2 regions of the Cobetia sp. 14N.309.X.WAT.E.A4 genome follow, and region 1 is predicted to be linked to the other one. Evidence: riboswitches for the same ligand, from Rfam matches in the RefSeq annotation. Region 1 holds a riboswitch; the other holds the start of a gene.
What was found. Region 1 has a riboswitch for thiamine pyrophosphate ahead of OW493_RS02690 (ABC transporter ATP-binding protein). Riboswitches for the same ligand answer to the same signal wherever they lie in the genome.
Positions count from the first base shown of each region.

Region 2: another riboswitch for thiamine pyrophosphate. It lies ahead of tenA (thiaminase II); the one in region 1 lies ahead of OW493_RS02690 (ABC transporter ATP-binding protein).

Region 1 covers NZ_JAPNXT010000001.1:618,504-622,791, forward strand. The annotation lists gene OW493_RS02680 (ABC transporter substrate-binding protein) at 1-891, opposite strand, end outside; gene OW493_RS02685 (ABC transporter permease) at 957-1,724, opposite strand; gene OW493_RS02690 (ABC transporter ATP-binding protein) at 1,721-2,473, opposite strand; TPP riboswitch at 2,535-2,648, opposite strand; gene OW493_RS02695 (hypothetical protein) at 2,774-3,733, shown strand; gene OW493_RS02700 (potassium/proton antiporter) at 3,855-4,288, shown strand, end outside.
Region 2 covers NZ_JAPNXT010000006.1:82,210-86,497, reverse strand. The annotation lists gene thiC (phosphomethylpyrimidine synthase ThiC) at 1-1,677, opposite strand, end outside; TPP riboswitch at 1,804-1,944, opposite strand; gene tenA (thiaminase II) at 2,135-2,794, opposite strand; TPP riboswitch at 2,937-3,075, opposite strand; gene OW493_RS09960 (TIGR04282 family arsenosugar biosynthesis glycosyltransferase) at 3,228-3,920, opposite strand; gene OW493_RS09955 (TIGR04283 family arsenosugar biosynthesis glycosyltransferase) at 3,964-4,288, opposite strand, start outside.

The DNA.
Region 1 (4,288 bases):
GTCGCTGTTGGCGACGAAGATCAGTTCGTCATAGGTCGGTACGCCTTCTTCCTCGATGTAGAAGGCGCGGCCCTTGACGCCTTCCTGTGCCATCTGGGCGAGTTCGAAGTTGCGGAATGCCCCGGTGACGGCGTCGACCTTGCGGGTCAGCAGTGACGGCGTCAGCGAGAAGTTGACGTTGGTCAGGGTGATGTCATCCAGTGTCAGGCCGCTGTTCTGGAGCATGGTGGACAGCAGGACTTCCTCCACGCCACCGACGGAGTAGCCGACACGCTTGCCCTTGAGGTCGGCCATCGACTGGATGTCACTGTCCGCGCGCACGACCACCACGTTGAGCGGGGTGGCCACCAGCGTGCCGATGCGCACCAGCGGCAGCCCTTGATCCACCTGCAGGTGCAGCTGGGGCTGATAGCTGATGGCGATGTCGACGCGCTCCGCTGCGGCAAGCTTGGGGGGGACGCTGGGGTCTGCCGGAGCGATCAGCTCTACGTCCAGACCATGTTGCTTGAACAGGCCCAGTTCCTGAGCCAGCACCAGCGGCCCGTGGCCGGGATTGGTGTACCAGTCGAGCATGACCTTGAGGTGCGTGAGGGGCTTGGCATCGGTGGCGGCCGCTTGCGGGTCCTGCGCATCGGCAGCGGCGGGGCGGGTCTGTTGCTCGGTCTCGGCAGCCTGCTTGGCAGAGGCGTGTGGCTCGAGGGTGGCACCGTCCTGCCCGGTCTTGGTGACCGCTGCCGCTGCACTGTCACTGGCGGTCGGGGCCTGGGGCTCGGCGCTTGCGCCAGTCTCGGCTGACAGGGCGAAGGTGCTCAGGCTGAGGGTTGTCAGCAGCGTCGCGAAGAGGCAGGACAGCTTGCCGGAACGGCGGATCGCCGATGGCGAGAATGGCATGGCGGTATTCCTTGTGGTGTCGAGAATGTGAGGCCGTCAGGGCATCGCCTGACAGCCGGAAGCGCTCAGTTCAAACGGGTCAGGCGATCCCGATGCCAGGGCATCAGGCGACGCAGCAGGGCATCCAGCGTGAAATACAGCAGCAGCGAAAAGGCGACCAGCACCAGCAGAGCGGCGAACATCAGGTCGATTTCCATCCGGGCATTGGCATTGAGCATCAGATAGCCGAGGCCCTGACTTGCGCCGGCCCACTCACCGATGACGGCCCCGATGGGAGCGGCTGTCGCTGCCATGCGCACGCCGGAGGCCAATGCCGGCAGCGCGGCGGGCAGTTGGACATGCAGCAGCAGTCGCCACGGGCTGGCGCCCAGGGTGTGGGCGAGATCCAGCCATCCCTGAGGGGTCTGGCGCAGGCCGTCGTAGCCGGTGGAGGCCACGGGGAAATAGATGATCAGCGTGGCCATCACGACCTTGGAGAGCATGTCATAGCCCAGCCACAGCACCAGCAGTGGGGCGATCGCGAACAGCGGAATCACCTGGCTGATCAGCAGCAATGGCAGCAGGGTGCGCCGCAGACGGGGGATGAACGCCAGTGCCAGCGCGGTGCTCAGCCCGAGAAGGACCCCCAGTACCAGCCCGCCAAGAATCTCGGCGAAGGTGATGCCGGCGTGGTGTGCCAGCATCGGGGCCTGACGGACCAGCACCTCCGCGACTGCCAGTGGCGCTGGCAGGATGTAGGGCGGCACGGCCGTGGTGATGATCACCAGTTGCCAGAGTCCCAGCAGGACGGCGGCGCTGATGGCGAGATGACGCAGGGCATGCAGGCGTTTCATGGCGTCTCCTCGCCGTCGCGCAGGCGTGTGATCAATTCGGACTGGGCCTGCTGCAGGGCGGGCAGGTCCAGCGGCACCGGGCGAGGCGGCGAGAGCCCCGGCAAGCGGTCGAGCACTGCCCCCTGCTGGCTGTCGCGGCCCGGACGCAGCACCAGCAGTTGGTCGGCCAGGCGCAGCGCCTCGAGCGGGTCATGCGTGACCATCAGCACGGTGCGTCCGTCCAGCAGCCGGCTGGCGAGATCATGCAGTTCGAGTCGCGTGATGGCGTCCACTGCGGAGAAGGGCTCATCCATCATCACCACCGGAGCCTGCTGGTAGAGCGTTCGCGCCAATGCGACGCGTTGGCGTTGCCCGCCGGAGAGGGCGTCTGGCCAGGCCTGCTCGCGCCCCTCCAGACCCACCGCTGCCAGCAGTTCGCGAGCCCGCTCGGTATCGCGAGGGCGACGATGGAGATCATCTCCCAGACACAGGTTGTCCAGCACCCGGCGCCAGGGCAGCAGCAGGTCCTGCTGCGCCATCCAGGCGACGCGACCCGCCAGTGGCTTGCCATCATCGGTGGTGAGTTCCAGCGTGTGATGGTCGGGCATCTCGAGGCCGGCCAGCAGGCGCAGCAGTGAGCTCTTGCCACAGCCCGAGCGGCCCAGCAGGGCCGTCCAGCTTCCGGCATCCAGACGCGCCGACAGATCACGAAACAGCGTATGGCTGGCGTAATCGATGCGGGCGTTGTTGAGGGAGAGTCCCAGCGACACAGTGTCATCCGTGGTCAGGCGGCATGCCGAGGGGAGGAAGCACGCAGGGCGCCTGACGCTTGGGCAGGTGACCGGAATTCCCTCCGCCGGTATCAACCGGATCAGGTTCCAGGGGTTGCCATGCGACGTGACGCATCGGCTCTCAGCCCACTTTCGGGCACCCCCATCCAGGCCGACAGTGTACCGTCACCTGCCCGCCGGTTGCATCCCTGCCATCGTCGGGGTGGCTGTCGTGTGGCTATGCTGCATGGCCCGGTGTTGGGTATGCTATCGAGGTATCGCAGCCTCAAGGAGATCAACATGCCTGATACCCCGGATCTCTCGACCTGCTCCAGCGGTTATCCCGTGCCACCGCGGCGACCCGTGATGCCAGACGCGACATCCGTGCCCAATGGCTGGCCGGAGGATGCGCTGACTCGCCGTCTTTCCACCTATCTGGGGCATGCGCTGGAGCCGCTGGCACTTGCCTGGCCGGATAGTGCCAACTGGTTGTGGCGACAGCGTGGCGGCACCCCCGGCCTGATCAAGCTGGCGCGGACCGGCCCGGATCACGACCCCTTCTGGCGAGCGATGCGCGGTGTCTTCGGCGCCGATCGCTGGGCGCAACCTGAGGCCCTGACACGGCTGGCGGGCGCGCTGCCGGCGCGTTTGCCCATCCCTCCGCTGCCGCTGACCTATCTGGGGCGTCTCGATGGCGCGCCCGTCTGGCATCTGCCGTGGTCCAGCGGTCAGCCCAGTGATCTCAGTGACACCTTCTGTGAGTTGCTGGGAGATCAGGTCGGGCGGCTGCATCAGGACACCGTGTCCGGCTTTGGCCAGCCCCTTGCCCAGCCCATGCCGTTGCTGCATTGGAATGCCCGCGTGACGCGTTTTCTCGCGCGCCATCCCCTGTCACACGAGCTGGGGGACCTGCCATCACGCACCTTCTCGCATCCCGCTCGCGCCGTCTGGAGTCTGCCGGACCTGCGCGCGGACCAATATCTGTGCGCCGCCACCGGCTGGGTATGGAGCGACTGGGAGGCACTGGTGTGGGCCCCGATCGAGTTCGACTGGGCACTGATCGAGTTGTTGCTGGAGACGCCGAGTCAGCGTGAGGCCTTCCTCGCCGGTTATTCGCGTCATGGGCGCATGGTCGATATCGACGGTCAGCGTGAGCTGTGCCGAGCCCTGTTGTGGGCGATGGAAGCCTTCGGTCCGACCCGCTACGCCGAGCTGGCGGCAGCCCCGGCCTGGGTGTCGCCGAGAAGCCTGACATGTTGATCGCAAGTCCATGAATATTTGAGAAATTTCTCTGCAGCCTCGTCGCTGACATGGAATACTGTCTCTGGGCCGTCGCAGACGTGATTCGAGACTTGGTGCCGGGAATGGCGGGGGAGCACACGTGGTAGAGAATCTGAACTATTACTTCTTGCTGGCGGGCATGCTCATCGCCTTGAGCGTGCTGGCAAGTCGGGTCTCGGCTCGTCTCGGCATGCCCCTGCTGTTGCTGTTCCTGGGACTCGGCATGCTGGCGGGGGAGGATGGCGTGCTCGGCATCCAGTTCGATGATGCCTCTACCGCGTACCTGATCGGCAATCTGGCGTTGGCACTCATTCTGCTCGATGGCGGTCTGCGCACCCGTCTCTCGACCTTCCGCGCGGGTCTCAAGCCGGCATTGGTGCTGGCGACCGTCGGGGTCTTCATGACCAGCGGGCTGGTGGGGCTGCTGGCCATGTGGCTGTTTGACCTCACCCTGATCGAAGGCCTGCTGGTCGGGGCCATCGTCGGCTCTACCGACGCCGCGGCGGTCTTCTCGCTACTGGGCGGGCAGGGGGT
Region 2 (4,288 bases), on a different contig from region 1:
ATCCGCGGCATGCGCGGCGATCTTGTAGGTGATGATGCCAGTCTTGACGTCGTCCTTGTTGGGCAGGCCCAGGTGCTCCTTGGGGGTCACGTAGCAGAGCATGGCGCAGCCGAACCAGCCGATCATCGCGGCACCGATACCGGAGGTGATGTGGTCGTAGCCCGGGGCGATGTCGGTGGTCAGCGGGCCGAGGGTGTAGAAGGGCGCCTCGTCGCACTCGCTGAGCTGCTTGTCCATGTTCTCCTTGATCAGGTGCATCGGCACGTGACCCGGACCTTCGATCATGACCTGGACATCGTGCTGCCAGGCGATCTTCGTCAGCTCGCCGAGCGTCTCGAGTTCGCCGAACTGGGCGGCGTCATTGGCATCGGCCACCGAGCCCGGGCGCAGGCCATCGCCCAGTGACAGGCTGATGTCGTAGGCCTTGCAGATCTCGCAGATGTCCTCGAAGTGGCGATAGAGGAAGCTTTCCTCGTGATGCGCCAGACACCACTTGGCCATGATGGAGCCACCGCGCGAGACAATGCCGGTCACGCGGCTGGCGGTCAGCGGCACATAGCGCAGCAGGACGCCGGCGTGGATGGTGAAGTAGTCGACGCCTTGCTCGGCCTGCTCGATCAGCGTGTCGCGGAAGATCTCCCAATCAAGATTCTCGGCCACGCCATCGACCTTCTCCAGCGCCTGATAGATCGGCACCGTGCCGATGGGCACGGGAGAGTTGCGCAGAATCCATTCACGGGTCTCGTGGATGTTGGCGCCGGTCGAGAGATCCATCACGGTGTCGGAGCCCCAGCGGATCGCCCAGGTCATCTTGTCGACCTCTTCCTCGATGGAGGAGGTGACCGCCGAGTTGCCCAGGTTGCCGTTGACCTTCACCAGGAAGTTGCGGCCGATGATCATCGGCTCGCTTTCCGGGTGATTGATGTTGGCGGGAATGATGGCGCGGCCACGCGCGACTTCCTCACGCACGAATTCGGCGGTGATCTCGTCGGGCAGGTTGGCGCCGAAGCTGTGGCCCGGGTGCTGGTGGCCCAGAATGCTCTCGACGGAGTCGCTGCCCTGATATTCCTCACGCAGCGCGATACGACGCTGATTCTCGCGAATCGCGATGTACTCCATCTCCGGCGTGATGATGCCCTGGCGCGCATAGTGCAGCTGGGTGACATTCTTGCCCGGCAGGGCACGACGCGGGCGGTGGTCCAGCTCGAAACGCAGGGACGACAGGCGCAGGTCGGCCTGGCGCACGCGACCATATTCGCTGCTCAGCTGATTGAGCTGTTCGGTATCGCCGCGCTCCTCGATCCACTTCTCGCGCAGTGGCGCCAGCCCGCGACGAATGTCGATCTCGACCGCCGGGTCGGTGTAGGGGCCGGAGGTGTCGTAGACGACGATCGGCGGATTCTCTTCCAGACCGCTGGAGGTCTGGGTCGGCGAGCAGCCGATCTCGCGCATGGGCACGCGGATGTCCGGGCGAGAGCCTTCGATATAGATCTTGCGCGAGCCGCTCAGCGGCGCGATGGCGGCGGCGTCGACGCGGGCTTCGCTGGCGAGATGGCGACTGCCATCCTTGCGACCGGCACGTGCGCGCGCCTTCGGCGCAGCTTCAGGCTGGGGGGCGAGCGACGGTTCTGCGGCGTTGGTGGCTTGCGGATCTTGAGTCGTGGGGGTAGTGCTCATGCAGGTCTCCTCAAAGGGCGACGTCACGGCAGACGTCATCATGGGAAGACCGTGCGCAGGGAGAGGATGGCCATCGCCGACTCCTTGCCAACAGGTGGCCCGGGAGCGAGGCGGCCGCGGGCAGCGGCTGACCATCAGCTTGATTCCTACGCCGGTCCTAACCGGTTCAGGTTCCACGGGACCCCTTGCTGGCAGCCTCGCCCATTTGGCGGCGAGGTGATGCATGCAGGATCTCAGCCGGTTCCACCGGCACCCCGTCAAGCGTGCTCAGAGTTCAATGCGGGCATGACCTGTGCTGAGCGTTGTGCTGGCCCAGGTCATCGTGCTCGCATTCAGGCTCTGATGGCCTGTGGTGTGTCTGGATGATTGGCGAGAGGACCACGTCCCCAAGCCCATGGAAATCGATGAATCTTCCGTTCGCGCTGGTGCGGCCTGTCAGGCGACGGCCTGCCACGGATCAGTCGCGATCAAGCCCCATCTGCCAGAAGTCGATCTCGAGACGTGTCGCATCGCGGAAGACATCCACCAGTTCGCCCAGCCGGCGCTCCGAGACCTCCGAGAGCCGAGCGTCCAGCCATTCACGTTCGGCGTCCACCGCTTCCTTGAACTCATCGCTGGAGTACATCGCGATCCAGTCCGCGTACGGATTGTCCTCGATCTCGGTGGTGTCCTGATCCAGCAGCCACTCGGCGATCTCGCCGTAGCCGATCAGGCAGGGCGCGAGCGCCACGTGAAGATCGAGAAGATCGCCGCGCTGGCCGCAATCCAGTACGTAACGGGTATAGGCCAGGGTGGCGCGGGATTCCGGCAGCTCACTCAGGTCATCCTCGCTGATGCCCCACTCGCTGCAGTAGCCGATATGCAGGTCGAGCTCGGTATTGAGAATGGTGTCGAGACTGGCCGTGGCCTGACGCAGCTCCGCGAGGGTGCGGCTCTTGTAGGCGGCAAGCGCCCAGGCGCGCGCGAAGTGGATCAGGAACAGGTAGTCCTGCTGCAGGTAATGGCGGAAGGACTCCTCTGGCAGACGACCTTCCCCGAGCTGGCGAACGAAGTCATGCTCGAGATAGTCGCGCCATTCCTCGGCGCAGGCACTGGTCAGGTCTGAAAAGCTGGGCATCGACGCATCCCTCGGTGAGCGTGCTGCCAATCCGTGATGGAGTGGCAAAGGTCTGGCTCGAGCGTGGTCAGGTCCGGCAATCTGCAGGGAAAAAGCGGGGGAGGTGCGGCGTTCACCTGGAAGAGGTGAAGATGGTGTGCGGCAACACTTCGCGCTTGATCCCTACGCCGGTACTAACCGGATCAGGTTCGGCGGGATCGTCATTCACGCACCTCGATGCAAGGCCTCGAACAGTGCGAATGACATCTCAGCCGGTCTTACCGGCACCCCGTCAAGCTGTGACTCAGACGTCACGATATCTCGAGTGTAACAGTCCTGCGGTGCAGGAAAAGCCTCTGCCGCCCTAAAACCCATGCGACTTTGGGAGGCCTTCTGCGATGCTGAAAGGGCTTCCTGCGATGCGGGAAGCGTGTCATGCGCTGCAGGAAAGATGTCATGCAGGCTGACAGGAGGAGAGGTTCGCCATCAGGGCTGGGAAGTGTCGCCTCAGGCGCACCAGATCGTGAGGCTCATCGACATCCCAGCTGACAGGCAGGCAACCGACGCTTCTGCCTGCCTGAGCCAGCAGTGCAAGAGTCTCCCGGCTCACGTCGGCATGGCTCCAGTGATCCAGCTGGAAGGCCGCCGGGCAGGCTGCTTTCAGGCCAATCAATCCGTATCCCCCGTCTTCGCTGGGCTGCAGCACCGCCTCATGGTCATGCAGGCACCGCGCCGCCTCGCGCAGACGTTGACTGTCCAATGCGGGCAGGTCAGAGCCCATCAGCAGCACGGGGCCTGCGGGCAGGTGGCGCAGCATGGCCTGATGCATGCGCTCCCCAAGCCCACCCTGTGGCTGTGCCTCGAGCGTGATTCGCTTGCCATATGCCGCCATGCTCTCTGCACGCAACTGATCCTCAAGGTCCGTCAGCAGGGCTGCCAGCTCAGGTTGCTGCCGAGCGTGCTCGGGGGAGGGAGTCAGCATCACGACCACCTTGCCGAGGCGTGAGGCGCAGGCCTGCTGAACGATTCTGCGCAGCATGCGCGAGTAGAGGCGTGCCGCCCCCTCGGGACCGAGGGCAGGGATCAGCCGCGTCTTGCATTGTCCGGCCAGTGGCAGGCGGCCGAAGATGATGAGCGTCGGGCGCATGTCATACGCGGCCGTGTCGGTTTCCCTGCCAGCAAGCGAGGCTTCAGGCATGAGGCAAGCCACGTTCACAGGCTTGAGCGGCAGCACCATAACCATAGAGACGCGCCAGACGGACAGGAGATACGCCACCCCAGGCTGCCAGGCGCAGCCCCCACATCTTGAGGATGGTGCGACAGACGCCATGGGTTTCCCAGCGTCTTCCACTGGTGGTGACTCTGGCGGAGAGGTTCAGCGGCGAGGTCAGCCGCTTGAGCCTGACGCTCAGCTGGATGTCCTCCATCAGGGGCACGACGGGAAAGCCCTCGATGGCCTCGAAGGTGGAGCGTCGTACGAACTGGGTCTGATCACCCGTGCTGATGCTGGTCAGG